Regions from separate parts of the Aeromonas popoffii genome, predicted to be linked through region 1. Evidence: predicted binding sites of a transcription regulator. Region 1 holds the regulator's gene; each other region holds the start of a gene.
What was found. Region 1 encodes LexA, which represses DNA repair genes until DNA is damaged. Its sites were predicted from a motif close to ANCTGTNTNNNNANACAGNT; they were not measured.

Region 1 (6,063 bases):
CTACCAGCAGCGGCTGATCCGGGAGCGGCAGCGGGAGGCCTGCTTCCAGGCCTTCCTCAACAATAACTATGTGGGGGCGCTGGTATTCATCGGTCTGGTGCTCAACTACCTGTTGCCGTGACGCATGTCAGGATAAAAAGAAGGCCGCATCATGCGGCCTTCTTTGTTTCCGGTCTCTGTCAGAGCCGGTTGCCCGCCTGTATGGTACGGCGGATCTTGGTGCTCAGCAGCGGCACTATGTTGTCGGCCAGTGCCTGGAAGCGGCCCAGATCCGGTTTGCTCTCGGGAGAGAGGTAGCCTTCGCTGCGCAGCGTGTGGATCAGGGTGCTGAACAGCTTCTGGTCGAAGAACTCGGGTGCATTGATGCCGTGCAGGGTGCCGAGGCGCTCCGCCACCATCAGGCCATCTGCTTCCAGCTGTTCCGCCTCGATATAAGGCTGGGCCAGCACCCGGGTCAGTACGATGGCGTAGCGTTGCAGCGTCTCCTGAATGCTTTCGGCCAGCAGCAGCAGGCGCATCTGGTTGCCCGGATTGACCCAGTAGCCGCCATCGCGCGCTTCGACCAGCTGCTGGCGTAGCAGCTCGGCCAGCAGGGCATCGACCAGCGCCGGCAGCTCATCCTCTTCGTAGCGCAGGAACAGCTCCGTCTTGAGCAGCGGGTAGATGTCGACGCAACGAGCAACGATCTCAGCGCGGGAGATCCCCTCGCAACGCTCGATCAGTGCCGCCACCAGGGAGGGCAGGGCGAACAGATGGAGAATGTTGTTGCGATAGTAGGTCAGCAGGATCGCCTGATAGCGGTCCAGGCTGATGATCTGGCCCAGCTTGTCCTCGCTCACCTCGAACTTGTTGAGCTCCATTGCCTGATCCAGCAGTGTCTTGGCATCCTCATCCGGGATTGTGCTCTGCGGGCTGTAGGGCACCTGCTTGAGCATATCCAGGTAGGTGTTGAGCTGGGCCAGCAGTTCGTCCCGTGTCAGGGCGTGTCGCTCGGCGGCCAGCAGCGCCAGCGCGCTCAGGGTCAGGCCGTTGACGGCGGCGGCCCCGTTGATGCGGGTCATCAGCAGCTCGGCCAGCCGGGTGACGGTGGGGGCCATCCACTCGGGGCGCTCTTCCTGACCGATATCGGCCTTCCACGCCGGTACATGTTCATTGAGGTAGCTGTTGAGGGTCAGTGGCTCGCCGAAGTTGACGAAGCCCCGGCCATAGTTGCGCAGCTTGCGCAGGATGCCGAGTACTTGCAGGAAACTCTCTTTCTCCTTGCGGCTGCCCTTGAGCTCGTTGTGGTAGGTGTTCACCTCCATCACGTGCTCGTAGCCCAGATAGACGGGCACCAGGGTCACGGGTCTGTCCAGCCCGCGCATCATGGCCTGCAGTGTCATTGCCAGCATGCCTGTTTTGGGTGGCAGCAGACGACCGGTGCGGGAGCGCCCACCTTCGGTAAAGAATTCCACCGAATAGCCCTTGGCAAACAGCAGGTTCAGGTATTCGCGAAATACGGTGCTGTAGAGCGGATTGCCCTTGAAGGTGCGGCGGATGAAGAAGGCGCCACCATGACGAAAGATCGGGCCTGCTGGCCAGAAGTTGAGGTTGATGCCCGCCGCGATGTGGGGCGGCACCATGCCCTGGTGGTAGATGACGTAGGAGAGCAGCAGGTAGTCCATGTGGCTGCGATGGCAGGGCACATAGACGATCTCGTGCCCTTCCTGCGCCAGCTGGCGTACCTTCTCGGCGCCGTTGACCGAGAGGCCGCGATAGAGTTTGTTCCACAGCCAGCCGAGGAAGCTTTCACTGAGGCGGATCAGCCGGTAGGAGAAATCGGAGGCGATCTCGTCCATGTAACCGTGAGCGCGCTTTTGCGCTTTCTCCAGGCTGATCCCCTCGCGCAGTGCCTCCTCTTCAATCGCCTGCTGGATCACGCTGGAGTCCAGCAACTGCTTGAACAACAGATTGCGGTTCGGCAGCTTGGGGCCGGTGGCTGCCAGTTGCTGGCGGCTGAAGTGGGTGCGGGCCACCCGCGCCAGCTTGTGGGCGATAGCCTCGTCGGTGCCGTACTTGTCCGCCATTTGACGCAGGGAGAGCGGAGGAGAGAAGCGCACCAGGTTCTCGCGGCCCTTGAGGATCACGATCAGCGCCTTCTTGAGGCGGTTCGGTGCCAGGCTGCTGATGATGTTCCAGCCGGAGGCATCTTCCCCTTCCCGGCCGGGGGCGCGGCCCCAGAACAGGGTGACGGGCACCACCTGAATATCCAGCGTCGTATCCTGCTTGTGCAGATCCAGCAGCTGGTGGAACTCCTGCAAGAAAGGCAGTGGCTTGTTGCGTTTGCCGAACAGGGGCGGCGGGCGATCCAGACAGACGTAGCGCGGTAACAACTGGCCGTTCAGCTCCAGCGGCGTAAAGGGGCCGGGCAGGCCGAGATCCTCGCAGCACTGTTGCAGAGTCATCAGGTCGGTGCTCGAGCTGGTTTTCAGGGCATAGACTATGGGTCTGGCCGGATCCAGCTTGAGCTCGGTGATGGGATTTTCCGGCAGGCTCTTGTGATTGACCAAGCCACTGACCGGCCATTGCAAGATGGCTCTGGAAATCTTCTGTCCAAGGGACATGTGCGTCTGCTCTCTGAAAAAATGCGGCATGAGCATAGCAAATCACCGGCGCCTTGTCGCCGAGAGGTACGATGAGTCGGTTGCGCAGGATCAAAACACCGCTAAATGAGTGCCAGGCCATGACAAATGTCAGCTGCGCCTTGCCTTGGCCACAGCACTGTATATACTGCCAGTGTGCTGTATAAAAAGACAGGTGCCAATGTTATGAAACCCCTTACCCCCCGCCAGGCCGAAGTGCTGGAGCTGATCAAGGTGAACATGAGCGAGACCGGTATGCCGCCGACTCGCGCCGAGATTGCCCAGAAGCTTGGTTTCAAGTCGGCCAATGCGGCCGAGGAACATCTGAAGGCCCTGGCCAAGAAAGGGGTCATCGAGATCATGCCGGGGACTTCCCGCGGCATCCGTCTGCTGATCGAAGAGGAAGAGGTGCTGGCAGAGAGTGGCCTGCCGCTGATCGGCAAGGTCGCGGCCGGTGAACCTATCCTGGCGCAGGAGCATATCGAGAGTCATTATCAGGTGGATCCTGCCCTGTTCCACCCCCGGGCGGATTTTCTGCTGCGGGTGCAGGGCATGAGCATGAAGAACATCGGCATTCTGGATGGCGACCTGCTGGCGGTACACAAGACCCAGGAGGTGCGCAACGGTCAGGTGGTGGTGGCGCGCCTCGATGAGGATGTCACCGTCAAGCGTTTCCAGCGCAAAGGCAGCCAGGTGTGGCTGCTGCCGGAAAACGAGGATCTGGAGCCCATCGCAGTGGATCTCTCCAGCCAGCAGCTCACCATCGAGGGGCTGGCCGTCGGCGTGATCCGCAACGCCGACTGGATGTAATCACCCTTGCCATGACACGGCCTCCCGCGGGAGGCCGTGTCATTTCTGTGTCTCTTCCCCCATGATTTCAATCAGATCCTGATGCCCGCCATTTTTGTCTGCGGCGAACGGCCGCAGGTGACTCATTTCAGATATATCATTTGGTTAGGCAGTGAATGTCTTGCACTGCCCCCGGATGCTCGGCAGGACGCTCTTTACCCACTTCGCCGGTGGGGCAGGAACCCAAGGGCTGCCGGGATGTATGACAACAGCCTCATGTGCGCTGGACAGCAATGGCAACCACTGAGAGAGGCGATATCGCGGGATAAGAAGGGAGAGTGGCCAGCATGGCGCTGACGGCAACGACCGTCCGGCGAATGAGGGCGCACTCACGCAGTCGACACGCGGCAGTCACAAGATCTGGCCACCTCGCGGTAGCAGACGATGCCGGTCGGCGTGACCTCATGGTCAAGGAGGACAGGTATGGCTTCAAGCTCGCCATGGGATCCGGGTCTGGCATCGCCCGTTTCTTCCATCACACGTTTCATCAAGGGTAACCGGATGACCCGTTTCTATGCGCTCTGGGTGCATCACAAGGGCGCCTGCTGGACCATCTGGCTGGGCTGTCCCAAGGACAAGATTGTCCGCCTGGTCCGTCTGTTTCACAGTCATCACGACAGGGGGCCGGCGGAGGCTCCCTGGACGGCCCCCGTCATACAGCTCCGTGCCCTGGCCCGCCGCCCCCATGAGCGGCGCAGGCTGCAACCCTGATATCCCCCGCATGCTGCTGACAGCCCCACCCTGACGGTGGGGCTGCTGTTTTCTGGCCTTGCTTGCCCGGCAACCTGCCCATAGCGTCATCACCAGCCCGACGCTGGATGCCAAACCGGCACCCGGTACATGGGATGGTCCGGTCCGGGATTGGCTGGGTTACAATGGGTCATCCATGCGGGCCCGGTCTGCGGGCATGTCGAAGTGAAAGGGTCTGTTGTTATGGTTAAACCGCGTTACCCCTTGCTGTTTCTGCTGCTGGTCGGGGGCATGATGGCCGCATTCTACTGGAGCCAGCCCTCCCGGCCCGAGCAGGCCGACTACTACCCGGCGGGGCGGGATATCAATCCGTTTGCCTTCACCGACGAGGACGGTCAGCCCTTTGTCCCGGCCAGTCTGCTGGGGCAGTGGACCTTCCTGTTTGTCGGTTATACCTTTTGTCCGGATATCTGCCCGACCACGCTGGCGGATCTGCGCTCCGTCTACCCGGCGCTGAAGAAGATCGCACCCGAGAGCCAGGTGGTGTTCATCTCGGCGGATCCGCAGCGGGATGACGTGGCCCGCCTCAAGACCTATACCGCCTTTTTTCATCCCGAGTTCAAGGCTGCGACAGGTTCCCATGACAAGCTGTTCCCGTTTGTACGCAATCTGGGCCTCATCTACTCCATCGCCGATCAGGGGGAGAGGGATTACCTGATAGACCATTCCGCCTCCATCGTACTGATCAACCCGGAAGGCAAGTTGAAGGCCGTATTCCGTCCCCAGATGAACGAGGGGCAGGTGCCGCACGTGGTCATGGCGACCCTGGTCTCCGATTTCGCCAGAATCGTGCGGCTGGAAGGCGAGTGATGCCAGACGAACGGCGGCTGCCATGCTGATCCCGCCCTGGTTGAAAGACGGCCGGCGCCATAGCGCCGTGTTTGCCCTGGCCTTGCCCATGGTGCTCTCCAATATCACCACTCCTTTGCTGGGGCTGGTGGATACCTGGGTGATCGGTCATCTTGGCCAGGCATGGTTCCTCGGTGGCGTCTCGGTCGGGGCGACCCTCATCAATCTCATCTTCTGGTTGCTGGGTTTCCTGCGCATGTCCACCACCGGGTTGACTGCCCAAGCCCAGGGTGCCGGCAGCCCGCACAGCCAGCTCGACACCCTGGCGCGGGCACTCGGCCTTGCCGTCGGACTGGGACTGGCCTTACTACTGCTGTTGCAGCCCTTCCTGCCTTCGCTCATTGCACTCGGTGGCGGCTCTGCCGAGGTGCAGGGCTATGCCGGTGAATATGTGTCGGTGCGGATTTGGAGCGCCCCGGCGGCGCTCTGCAATCTGGTGATCATGGGCTGGTTGTTGGGTATGCAGGATGCCCGCAGCCCCATGCTGCTGCTGATCTTGACCAACTTGGTCAATATGGCGCTGGATACCTGGTTCGTACTGGGGCTGGGCTGGCAGGTGAAAGGGGTGGCTGCCGCCTCGCTGCTGGCAGATTACAGCGCCCTGGGAGTCGGATTCTGGTTGGTGAGCCGTCATTTGCGGCGGCTGTCACCCGAAGTGTGGCAGGGGGCCTGGCAGCGCTGGCGTCAGTGGCCGGCCTTGCTGAGATTGCTCAGCCTGAACCGGGATATCTTCATCCGCTCCCTCTGTCTGCAACTCTGTTTCGCCTTCATGACCCTGCAGGGGGCGCGACTGGGAGACGTGGCGGTGGCCGCCAATGCGGTGCTGCTCAACTTTCTGATGCTCATCTCCTACGGGCTGGATGGCTTCGCCTATGCGGTGGAGGCCATGGTGGGCCGCGCCATAGGTCGGCGGGATCGGCAGGGGCTGCGCGAGGCCATAGTGCTGAACCTGGGGTGGGCGCTGCTCATCGCCATTGGTTTCAGTCTGCTGTTT
Region 2 (6,063 bases), 900 kb from region 1:
TCAAGCAGATTTTCATAATGTTTACCTACTCTTGGATACTCGCCGCGAAACCCAATTAAAATTCAGTAAATCAATATGTTTATGCAAGCAAAACACCCCAGCAATTGATTAGTTAATCTAATCCATACTTGGTAATTTTTCTTGTTTGTCCGAGTCCGATATACCTCCTACAATGCGTCTCGCAGTGAGGGCATACCTTGGGTACAGGCCGGTCAATCTGGGTTTTTGGTACGTATACGACGCTCATTTCGAACCTGTCTATTGGAATGTAAGATGAAAAAGTTTGTTGCTACAACCATCCGTTACTACAAGCTTTCGTTCGTTCAGCTCTATCAAATGAATCGACTCTGAGGCCTCGCGACGGCTCCTCTGTTTCTTCCGGTCTGCGTCCAGACGCACTCACTGTCTGTGAACATCCATCCTGAATTGTCTTTGCCCACCGCCTGTGCCGTGGGCTTTTTTATGCCCAGATAACAAAAAACCGCCCTTGATGGCGGTTTTTTGTTCAAACAGCTATTTTCACCTTTCATCTGGCCGTTGCAGGCCAAAATGTGCATAAGCTCTTGGTGTCGCCATCCGCCCTCTAGGTGTACGTTGCAGGTAACCCTGCTGGATCAAATAAGGCTCCAGCACATCCTCGATGGTATCTTTTTCTTCACCGATAGCCGCCGCCAGGTTATCGAGCCCCACAGGGCCCCCCATAAACTTGTCTATGAGAGCCAACAATAGCTTGCGGTCCATGAAGTCGAAGCCTTCATTGTCCACGTCCAACATATCCATGGCTCGGGCCGCTATGGGTCCGTCAATCCGGCCATCAGACTTAACCTGGGCAAAGTCGCGCACGCGACGCAACAGACGGTTGGCAATTCGCGGCGTACCGCGAGAGCGTCGAGCCAATTCCAGGGCGCCGTCATTGGTCATCTCCAGCCCCAGGCAACGGGCGCTGCGAGAAACGATATCGGTCAGATCCTTGACGTTATAGAACTCCAGCCGCTGCACTATGCCGAAACGATCCCGCAGCGGGCTAGTCAGGGAGCCGGCCCGGGTCGTGGCACCGATCAGGGTAAAGGGAGGCAAATCGAGCTTGATGGAGCGGGCGGCAGGGCCTTCCCCTATCATGATGTCGAGCTGGTAATCTTCCATCGCCGGATAGAGCACCTCCTCCACCACCGGACTCAGCCGGTGAATTTCATCGATAAACAAAACGTCGTTTGGTTCTAGGTTGGTTAGCAGCGCCGCCAGATCGCCTGCTTTTTCCAGCACTGGGCCTGAGGTGGTCTTGATGTTGACCCCCATCTCGTTGGCGACGATGTTCGCGAGCGTGGTCTTGCCCAGACCTGGCGGGCCGAAGATCAGCAGGTGATCAAGTGCCTCACCACGCTGGCGCGCCGCCTCGATGAAGATCTCCATCTGCTCACAGACGGGATCCTGACCGGTATAATCGGCCAGCATCTTTGGCCGTATGGCCCGATCAATGACCTCATCCTCACGCACACCAGTGGCAGAGATGAGACGGTCCGCTTCAATCATTGCCTACCTCACACCAGACTACGCAGGGATTCACGGATGATATCCTCAACCGACATCCCATCGATGGCTATCTTGCTGACGATCTGGCTGGCCTGCTGCGGCTTGTAGCCCAGAGCCACCAGCGCGCTGGCCGCCTCTTCGCTCGCATCGGGCGCCCGCAGCTGGCTCTCCTTGGCTGGCAGGCTGATCTCGGCCGGCGAGAAGAGATCGTGGCTAACCCAGCCCTTGAGCCTGTCCTTCATCTCCACCACCAGCCGCTCGGCAGTCTTCTTGCCCACACCAGGCAATTTGACTAGCGAGCTTATCTCCTCGCGCTCGACACTCAGCACGAACTGGGTGGCTGTCATGCCGGAGAGGATAGCCAACGCCAGCTTGGGGCCGACGCCGTTGGTCTTGATCAGCTCGCGAAACAACGCCCGCTCCTGCTTGTGATTGAAGCCATACAGCAGCTGGGCATCTTCACGCACCACAAAGTGGATGTGAATGGTCGCTTCCTTGCCGATCTCGGGCAGATCATAGAAGCAGCTCATGGGCATCTGTACCTCATAGCCCACGCCCCCGACTTCCAGCAGCACCTCGGGGGGTTGTTTCTCAATGACTACGCCTCTCAAGCGACCAATCACGACTCTCTCCTCGCCAAACCATCTATCTGTAAATTGGGTCATAGCATAAAGAATAACTGGATAAGTATCCAGCATAGGGCGGCGATGGATGAGAGAGGATTCTCGGCATTCTGACACTTTCGGAGCCATGCTTGGATCGGATCTGGGCAGTAACTTTATTTTCCACCGGGAATGGCGAACATTGGCCATTGATGGAACACTCAATTGGGTTTGTTCGGAACCAAGGAAGGTCTTGCATCATGAAAATTGTCACTACATCAAATCTGGGGCTGACTATCCTGCTCGGTTGCACACTGGGCATGGGAGCAATCGGCTGGTATGGCAGCCAACGGCTGGCTGATCTGCTCTCCTATGTATTGGGCGCCGCCTGGCAGACTGCCGATGGCGCCATGGAGGGATCCATAGATCTGGGCAACCAGTCCCTTTATATCCAGAAAATGCTCAGAGGCATGCCGCTCGACGAACCCGAGCTGCAACGAGCCAGAGAGGCCGCCACAGATGCCCTGCGCCGGGTGGGTGAAGGCAGGCTCATTGATGAGACGGCGATCAGCACCATGAACCAGCGCCAGCAGGATTATCAACAACAGCAGGACAAGCTGCTGACGCTCTATAGCACCTATACCAGCGTCGACAAGGCGCTGCGTGCCAGCTCGGAGCGCATGTCCCGCCTCTCCACCCAGCTGGAAGTGGTCGGCGATGGCGCAATCGAGAGCCTCACTCAGGCGCCGGATCAGGCCATCAGCTGGAATGGTGGTCTCGCCACGCGCTGGCATGCGGCCGACGGCGGCATGGAGGCCAACATCGGCTTCCTGCGCCAGCTCTATGCGCTGGAGAAGATGCAAAGCGAAGGCCCGACCCCTGCCATCCAGGCCGAGTTGAAGGAGGCGACCAGCTTCTATCAGGAGGCGGTTGACGGCATGCTGGCCACAGGGCTGTTCGATATCCCCGGCGAGGGGGAATTTGCCGGCCAGTCGCTAGCGGTGCAATACCGGGCTCTGCAGGCTGACAATCAGCAGCTGATGAGCCAGTGGATTGCAGCCCTGAGCGATTACCAGCGCCAGCTGGTGCAATACGAGAGCAGTGCCGAACAGCTCAAGCAGGTGCTGGTCGAGGTCGAGGCCAAGGGGGATGCCACTGTCGAGGATCAAGTAAATCAGCTCAATACCATCATCGGCCATACCAGGACCCTTATCCTGGGGGGTATGGTACTGAGCCTGCTGATCGTCGCCCTTTGCGGTTTTTGGCTGGTTCGCGCCATAGTCAGGCCCCTGTTGCAAGTCAATCAGCGGATGCAAGACATAGCTGCTGGCGAGGGTGATCTCAACGCGCGGATCAATCTCAAGCGGGACGATGAGATAGGCTCGCTGGCAGGCAGTGTGGACCGCTTCATCGAGAAGCTGCAGAAGATGATCAGCTCCACTATGGACAACAACCAGCACATCAGCGACCACGTGCACACCTCGGTCAACCGGGTCGAGGCCATCAGCCAGAGCAGCCGCCAGACCGCCGAGCATGCTCAGGCGCTGCACCACGACAGCGAGCAGATGGTGCAGGTCGCCACCTCCATTTCGGATAATTGCAGAGTGGCGGCGCAAAACGCCAATGAAGTACGCCAGCTCACCGCCGAGAGCAGTCAATACGTCACCTCCGCCAGCAACGGCATGCAACGTGTCGTGGTGGAGGTGGGCGAGTGCGCCAACGCCATCAACGCCCTCAAAGAACAGGCGAGCCAGATTGGCCAGATCATCTCCACCATCAGCAGCATCTCGGAGCAGACCAACCTGCTGGCACTCAACGCCGCCATCGAGGCAGCCCGGGCCGGCGAGATGGGCCGGGGCTTTGCCGTGGTGGCCGACGAGGTGCGCACTCTGGCCAACCGTACCGCTTCCTCCAGTGCCGAGATCACCGAGGTGATCAACAGCATTCAACAGCAGACCGAGAAAGCCTACCTGATGATGCAACGCAACCTGAAAACCGTGAAGTCGGGCATGCAGGATTCTGACAACACCAAGCAGATCCTGTTCAAGGTAGAAGAGGCCATCGACCATCTGGCTGACATGGTCCAGCAGGTGGCAGATGCCACGGGTCAGCTCTCCCACACCCTGAGCAATACCTCGGGCAAGGTCTCCGGCATCAGCCTGCAAGCCCAGACAGGTGAGCAGGAGGCGCAGGAGTGCCTGCAACTCGCCTCCTCCCTGCATCAGGCCAGCCTGCTGCAACAGCGACTGCTGTCGCAATTTAGGGTCTGACACGGGCGGGGGCACGGCCCCCGCTTTCTCCCGCTGCGCTAAATTTAGCCCTTGGGCCGCAGGGCCCTCCCTGTTAAAATTCCGCTCTTGAATTTATCCAGGGCCCCGCGGCCCGTTTTATCTAAGGTCACGAGCGATGCGTACCAGCCAATATCTGCTTTCCACTCTCAAGGAAACCCCGTCCGACGCCGAAGTCGTCAGCCATCAGCTGATGCTGCGCGCTGGCATGATCCGTAAACTGGCCTCCGGCATGTATGCCTGGCTGCCGTCCGGTCTGCGGGTACTGAAAAAGATCGAGAACATTGTTCGCGAAGAGATGAACAATGCTGGTGCCATCGAAGTCTCCATGCCGGTGGTACAACCCGCCGAGCTGTGGCAAGAGTCCGGCCGCTGGGATGACTACGGTCCCGAGCTGTGCCGTCTGACCGACCGCCACAACCGCCCCTTCGTGCTGGGCCCGACCCACGAAGAGGTGATCACCTCGCTGGTTCGCTACGAAGTGAACAGCTACAAGCAGCTGCCGCTCAACCTCTACCAGATCCAGACCAAGTTCCGCGATGAAGTGCGCCCCCGTTTCGGCGTGATGCGCGGTCGCGAATTCCTGATGAAGGATGCCTACTCCTTCCATATCGACAAGGAATCCCTGGTCGATACCTACGAGAAGATGCACGCCGCCTACTGCAAGGCCTTCACCCGCATGGGTCTGAACTTCCGTCCGGTGCAGGCCGATACCGGCTCCATCGGTGGCACAGGCTCCCACGAATTCCAGGTGCTGGCCGAGAGCGGTGAAGATCTGATCGCCTTCTCCGATACATCAGATTACGCCGCCAACATCGAGATGGCCGAAGCGCTGGCACCGGCTGGCGAGCGCTCTGCCGCCACCGCAGCCCTGACCAAGGTCGCCACCCCGGCGGTTCACACCATCGACGAAGTGGCCGCCTTCCTGAGCGTGGCACCGACCGCCATCGCCAAGACCCTGCTGGTTCTGGCCGAAGAGGACGAGCACGGCAAGCAGGCGGTCATCGCGCTGGTATTGCGTGGCGACCACGAGCTGAACGAGCTCAAGGCCGAGAAACTGGCTGGCGTCGCCAACCCGCTGACCTTCGCCAACGATGAGCAGATTAAAGCTGCCGCCGGTTGCGATGCTGGCTCCATCGGTCCGGTCGGCTTCAATGGTCGTGTTATTGCCGATCGCAGCGCCGCTCATCTGGCGGACTTCGTCTGCGGCGCCAACGAGACCGGCTTCCACCTGACCGGTGCCAACTGGTATCGCGACATCGCTACCTATGAGGTTGCCGACCTGCGCAACGTGGTGGAAGGCGACCCGAGCCCGTGCGGCCAGGGCAAGCTGCTGCTCAAACGCGGTATCGAAGTGGGCCACATCTTCCAGCTGGGTACCAAGTACTCCGAAGCCATGAAGGCGAGCGTGCTGAACGAAGGCGGCAAGTCCGTCACCATGGAGATGGGTTGCTACGGTATCGGGGTTTCCCGTCTGGTAGCCGCGGCCATCGAGCAGAACAACGACCAGTACGGCATCATCTGGCCGGACGCCATCGCTCCGTTCGAAGTGGCCATAGTGCCGATGAACATGCACAAATCCGAGCGCGTGGCCGAGCAGGCACAGCAGTTCTACGCCGAGCTGAAAGCCGCCGGTGTCGATG
Region 3 (6,063 bases), 1.1 Mb from region 1:
AAGAAGTTGCTGTTGACGCCTGTGCTCGGCAACAACCCCATTGCACTGCAGGTGCTGGGTGTCTGTTCCGCGCTGGCCGTTACCAGCCAGATGCAGACTGCGTTTGTGATGACGCTGGCGGTGACCGCGGTAACCGCCTTCTCCAACCTGTTCATCTCCCTGATCCGCAACCAGATCCCGAACAGCGTGCGGATCATCGCCCAGATGGCGGTGATTGCCTCACTGGTTATCGTGGTTGACCAGGTGCTCAAGGCGTATGCCTACGACATCTCCAAGCAACTGTCGGTATTCGTGGGTCTCATCATCACCAACTGTATCGTCATGGGCCGCGCTGAAGCGTACGCCATGAAGAGTGCCCCGCTGCCCTCCTTCCTGGATGGTATCGGCAACGGTATGGGCTATGGCGCCATTCTGTTGAGCGTCGCTACCGTGCGTGAACTGCTGGGCTCCGGCACCTGGTTCGGCATCGAGCTGCTGCCGCTGGTGAACAACGGTGGCTGGTACGTGCCCAACGGCCTGCTGCTGCTGCCGCCGAGTGCATTTTTCATCATCGGTCTGATCATCTGGGGCGTACGCACCAAGGATCCCAAGCAGGTGGAGGCGAAGGATTAAGGTATGGAACATTATCTGAGTCTGTTGATTCGTTCGATTTTCATCGAAAACCTGGCCCTCTCTTTCTTCCTGGGGATGTGTACCTTCCTGGCCGTCTCCAAGAAGGTCAAGACATCTATGGGTCTTGGTGTTGCTGTCATCGTGGTGCAAACCATCGCGGTGCCGGTCAACAACCTGATCTATAACTACGTCCTGAAGCCGGGGGCTATCTCCCCCGAGCTGGATCTGAGCTTCCTGAGCTTTATCACCTTTATCGGTGTTATTGCGGCACTGGTGCAGATCCTGGAGATGGTGCTGGACAAGTACTTCCCGGCCCTCTACAACGCGCTTGGCATCTTTTTGCCGCTCATCACTGTGAACTGTGCCATCTTCGGTGGCGTCTCTTTCATGGTGCAGCGTGACTACAACTTCATCGAGTCTGTGGTCTACGGTGTGGGTTCAGGGGCAGGCTGGATGCTGGCGATCGTTGCGCTGGCAGGTATCCGCGAGAAGATGAAGTACTCCGATGTTCCACACGGCCTGCGTGGTCTGGGCATTACCTTCATCACCACAGGCCTGATGGCGCTGGGCTTCATGTCCTTCTCTGGTATCTCCCTGTAATCGGCTTTCCTGCAATCAGAAAGGAACGATAGATGGAAATTATTTTGGGTGTGGTCATGTTTACCGTGATCCTGCTGGCACTGGTGGCAGTCATTCTGTTCGCCAAGTCCAAGCTGGTGACTGCGGGCGACGTGACAATCAGCATCAACGGTGATCCGACCAAAGCCGTGGTTGGCCCTGCTGGCGGCAAACTGTTGGGTGCACTCTCCGGTAGTGGTATTTTTGTCTCCTCTGCCTGTGGTGGCGGTGGCTCTTGCGGTCAGTGCAAGGTACGGGTGAAATCCGGTGGCGGCGACATTCTGCCGACCGAGCTGGATCACATCAGCAAGGGTGAAGCCCGTCATGGGGAGCGTCTGGCCTGTCAGGTCACTGTGCGTTCCGACATGGATATCGAGCTGCCGGAAGAGATCTTCGGGGTGAAGAAGTGGGACTGTACCGTTATCTCCAACGATAACAAGGCCACCTTCATCAAGGAGCTCAAGCTGCAGATCCCCGATGGCGAGAGCGTCCCGTTCCGCGCCGGTGGTTATATCCAGATCGAAGCCCCGGCTCACCACGTGCAGTACAAGCACTTCGATATTCCCGAGGAGTATCGTGGCGACTGGGATCGCTTCAAGATCTTCGAACTGGAGTCCAAGGTCGATGAGCCAATCATCCGTGCCTACTCCATGGCCAACTATCCGGAAGAGTTCGGCATCATCATGCTGAACGTGCGGATCGCGACCCCGCCCCCGAGCAACTGGACTGCCCCTCCGGGACAGATGTCTTCCTACATCTTCAACCTGAAGGCTGGCGACAAGGTGACCATCTCCGGTCCGTTCGGTGAGTTCTTCGCCAAGGACAGCGACGCCGAAATGGTGTTCATCGGTGGTGGTGCAGGTATGGCGCCGATGCGTTCCCATATCTTCGACCAGCTGCGTCGTCTGAAGTCCAAGCGCAAGATGAGCTTCTGGTACGGTGCCCGTTCCAAGCGCGAGATGTTCTATGTCGAAGATTTCGACATGCTGGCGGCCGAGAATGACAACTTCCAGTGGAACGTTGCCCTGTCTGATCCGCAGCCGGAAGACAACTGGGATGGCTACACAGGCTTCATCCACAACGTCTTGTTTGAGAATTACCTCAAGAATCACGAGGCGCCGGAAGATTGTGAGTTCTACATGTGTGGACCTCCGGTAATGAACGCTGCCGTCATCAACATGCTGAAAAACCTTGGCGTTGAAGACGAGAACATCCTGCTGGATGACTTTGGTGGTTAATCAATGCACAGTGTTGTAAAGACCTGGCTAGCCTTCGGGCTAGCCTTTTTCTTGACTGGGTGTGGTCAGGAAACGGTCCAATCCAAGCCGGAGATCCATATTACCGGCAGCACCATGGGGACCTACTACTCCATCAAGGTGGCGGACAACGTCATCAGTGAGCCGGCCAAGTTCCAGGCCGAGGTCGATCTCCTGCTGGAGCGGGTCAACGACCAGATGTCGACCTATCGTCCCGATTCCGAGTTGTCACGTTTCAACCAGCACAGGAGCTCGACCCCTGTAGTGGTCTCTCGCGACACCGCACGGGTGGTGACGGAAGCCATTCACCTTGGTCGTGAGAGCCGTGGGGCGTTGGACGTTACCGTCGGTCCCCTGGTCAATCTGTGGGGTTTCGGGCCAGATGCCCGTCCGACCAAGATCCCGTCCGAGGAGCTGCTTACCCAGACCCGCCAGAAGACCGGTCTGGGCAATTTGCATGTGATCACCTCCGTCGATGCTGATACCCTGCGAAAGGATATTCCGGATCTCTACGTGGATCTCTCCGCCATTGCCAAGGGCTTTGGCGTGGACAAGGTGGCCGAGTACCTCGAGTCCATGGGGTCTCGCAACTATCTGGTGGAGATTGGTGGTGAACTGCGTATCAATGGCGTCAACGGCAAGGGTCACCCCTGGCGCGTGGCCATCGAGAAGCCGACTGCCAATGCCAGCTCCGTGCAGGAAGTGATAGTGGCCGGTGACAACGGGATTGCCACCTCGGGTGAATACCGCAACTATTACGAGATGGACGGTCAGCGCTTCTCCCACACCATAGATCCCATGACGGGCAAGCCCATCCAGCATCGCATGGTGTCGGTGACAGTGGTCCACCCCTCCTGCATGACGGCAGACGGGTTGGCGACTGTGTTCATGGTGCTCGGGCCCGAGAAGAGCCTGGCCTATGCCAAGGAGCGCGGGCTGGCTATCTTCGTGATCACCAAGACGGCCGATGGCTTTGAAGAGGCTTATTCAGATGCCTTCAAACAGTATCTGGTTAGAAAGTAAGAGGCGGTAGCATGCAGATTTTCTTGATCACCTTCGGGGTGTTTCTGGCGGTAGTGGTGGCCATGGCCATAGGTTACATCTTCCAGAAGAAGACCATCTCAGGTTCCTGCGGTGGGCTGGGCACGGTCGGCATCGAAAAAGAGTGCGATTGTCCGGAGCCCTGTGAGAGCCGCAAGAAGAAGATGGCCAAGGAAGAGGCCCGTCGCAAGATGCTGACCGATAACCGGATCATCTGAGCGAGTCTGGGGCTGGAGTCGCACTCGACCCCATGCTGGATAGCAGGCGGGCTGACCATCAGGTCAGCCCGCTTTTTTGTAGAGGTGTGCTCAGTAGTCGTATTGATGACAGGCTTTCTTCTTGAACTCGGCCTTCCAGCGCGCCAGCTCTTCCCGTGTGCCCAGCTCGTCTCCCTCCTTGATGGCCTGCTCCAGTGTCGCTATGCGGTCATATAGCCAGCTGCATTCGGCAGTCGGGTTATCCTTGCTGCTGCCTGGTTGCGGCAGCAGGCAGAACCCCAGCGCTAATCCCAGCCAGAGTGCTTTCATCTCGTCCTCCTTGACCCATGGGGTGGTGAATGGTGCCTTAAGAGTCTATGCCTGTTCGTCGTTTCATGCCGATGGCAGAAACGGCAGCGCTGGGTTAGCATAGGCAGGTTACCTGTTTATTCGTACAGTGGTATGCGCAAAATCATTCACATCGACATGGACTGCTTCTACGCGGCGGTAGAGATGCGGGACAACCCGGCCCTGCGCGAGGTGCCGCTGGCCATCGGCGGCTCGGCCGACAGGCGCGGCGTCATCTCGACCTGCAATTATGTGGCGCGTCGTTTCGGGGTGCGCTCCGCCATGCCGAGCGGCTTGGCCAAAAAGCTCTGCCCGCCGTTGGTGCTCATTCCTGGCCGGATGGCGGTCTACAAAGAGACCTCCCGCCAGCTGCGTACCATCTTCCTGCGCTATACCGAACTGGTGGAGCCACTTTCCCTCGACGAAGCCTATCTCGACGTCACCGACAGCCCCTGTTGTGGCGGCAGCGCCACCCTGATGGCGGCCGAGATCCGCGCCGCCATTGCGCGCGAGCTGGGGTTGACCGCCTCGGCCGGGGTTGCGCCAAACAAGTTTCTGGCCAAGCTGGCTTCGGAGCAACGCAAGCCAGACGGCCTGTTCGTGATAACGCCGAATGAGGTGGATGAGTTCGTGCGCCAGCTGCCTTTGGCCAAGTTGCCGGGGATTGGGCACAAGACGGCCGATCGGCTGGAGTCACAGGGGCTTTACTCCTGTGAGGATGCACGAGTGCTCAGCAGCGAGGAGCTGATTGCCCGATTTGGCAAGTTGGGAGAGATGCTGACGGGGCGGATCTGGGGCCATGACGATCAGCCTGTGCAGGCCCAGCGAGTGCGCAAGACCATAGGTGTGGAGACTACCTTGGCTAGCGACGTGCTGGATGAGGCCGCCTGCTGGCAAGTGCTGAGCCGGCTCATTCCCGAGCTGGAGCAGCGTTTTTCGGTCGGCTATGCGCAGGCGCAGCTGATGGGGCAAGGGATCAAGCTCAAGTTTGCCGATTTTCAGCAGACCACTGTCTATCGCCGTGGCGGCTATCAGCCCGAGCTGTTTCACGACCTGCTCCATGAGGGGCTGCTGCGGGCACAGGGCAAGCCGATCCGGTTGCTCGGCCTGGTGGTCGGTTTGCCCCGTGACGGAGAAGTTAACCAGCTCAGCCTGGATTTTGCCTGATAAGGTTAAGTTTTTGTTTCTAAACCCGATAAACTGATCACATCTGTATGAGCTAGGAATGGTTGCATGAGTTCTCTTTCTGTTCAGGGGCGCATTACTCTGATCGCCGGTTGTTGTTTGTTGGCCAGTACCGGTGCACTGGTCGCCTCTTCTCTTTATAGTGCCGCCCGGATGCAGGATAAGGTACTGGCCTCCACCACGGAGGAGGCGCAGCGTTCGGCCGAAAACTGGATGAAGGCAATGGGATCCGAGCAGGCGGCCAAGGTCACCAGTTATCTGGATGAGGCCTATTTCCGCACCACCTTGTTGGCGCAGGGGGTCCTGTTCCAGCGCAAGAATGCGGCTGATAATTTCGGCTCATCCGAGACGCTGCGTGGCGCCGTCAATCAGCAACTGCACGATGCGGCGGCCTCCTCGGACAATCTGCTCGGTGTCTATGCGGTGTTCGAGCCGGATCAGCTCGACGGGGAGGACAGCAACTACCATGGCTCCAGTGCGCTCGGTGCCAACGACAAGGGGCGTTTCTCCACCTATTGGGCCCGGGTCGACGGCAAGATAGAAGCTGAGGTGCAAAACGAATCCGTGCTGGCGGACGAGAGCCCGACGGCGGCTGGCGGCGTGGAGAACGAATGGTATCGCTGCAGCATCCGCAGCAAGGCGCTCTGTCTGCTCGAACCTTATCTTGACGATGTGGGGTCGCAGAGGGTGCTGATGACCTCGGTGACAGTTCCCCTGCTGGAGCAGGAGACTCTGCTTGGCATGGTCGGGGTCGATATCTCACTGGCCACCTTGCAAAACCTGGTCAAGGAGATGGGTCAGGTGCT

Region 2: the regulator LexA is predicted to act here: its motif matches at 2,208-2,227, upstream of ruvA (Holliday junction branch migration protein RuvA).
Region 3: the regulator LexA is predicted to act here: its motif matches at 4,165-4,184, upstream of dinB (DNA polymerase IV).

Annotation. Positions count from the first base shown of each region.
Region 1 is NZ_CP149129.1:4,711,317-4,717,379, reverse strand. Features, by position in the region: gene ubiA (4-hydroxybenzoate octaprenyltransferase) at 1-121, shown strand, start outside; gene plsB (glycerol-3-phosphate 1-O-acyltransferase PlsB) at 180-2,603, opposite strand; gene lexA (transcriptional repressor LexA) at 2,808-3,431, shown strand; gene WJM78_RS21925 (hypothetical protein) at 3,894-4,181, shown strand; gene WJM78_RS21920 (SCO family protein) at 4,404-5,030, shown strand; gene WJM78_RS21915 (MATE family efflux transporter) at 5,053-6,063, shown strand, end outside.
Region 2 is NZ_CP149129.1:3,806,789-3,812,851, forward strand. Features, by position in the region: gene ruvB (Holliday junction branch migration DNA helicase RuvB) at 520-1,530, opposite strand; gene ruvA (Holliday junction branch migration protein RuvA) at 1,539-2,153, opposite strand; gene WJM78_RS17490 (methyl-accepting chemotaxis protein) at 2,393-4,402, shown strand; gene WJM78_RS17495 (proline--tRNA ligase) at 4,539-6,063, shown strand, end outside.
Region 3 is NZ_CP149129.1:879,068-885,130, forward strand. Features, by position in the region: gene WJM78_RS04265 (NADH:ubiquinone reductase (Na(+)-transporting) subunit D) at 1-612, shown strand, start outside; gene nqrE (NADH:ubiquinone reductase (Na(+)-transporting) subunit E) at 616-1,212, shown strand; gene nqrF (NADH:ubiquinone reductase (Na(+)-transporting) subunit F) at 1,245-2,468, shown strand; gene WJM78_RS04280 (FAD:protein FMN transferase) at 2,472-3,509, shown strand; gene nqrM ((Na+)-NQR maturation NqrM) at 3,521-3,745, shown strand; gene WJM78_RS04290 (hypothetical protein) at 3,836-4,054, opposite strand; gene dinB (DNA polymerase IV) at 4,187-5,239, shown strand; gene WJM78_RS04300 (methyl-accepting chemotaxis protein) at 5,306-6,063, shown strand, end outside.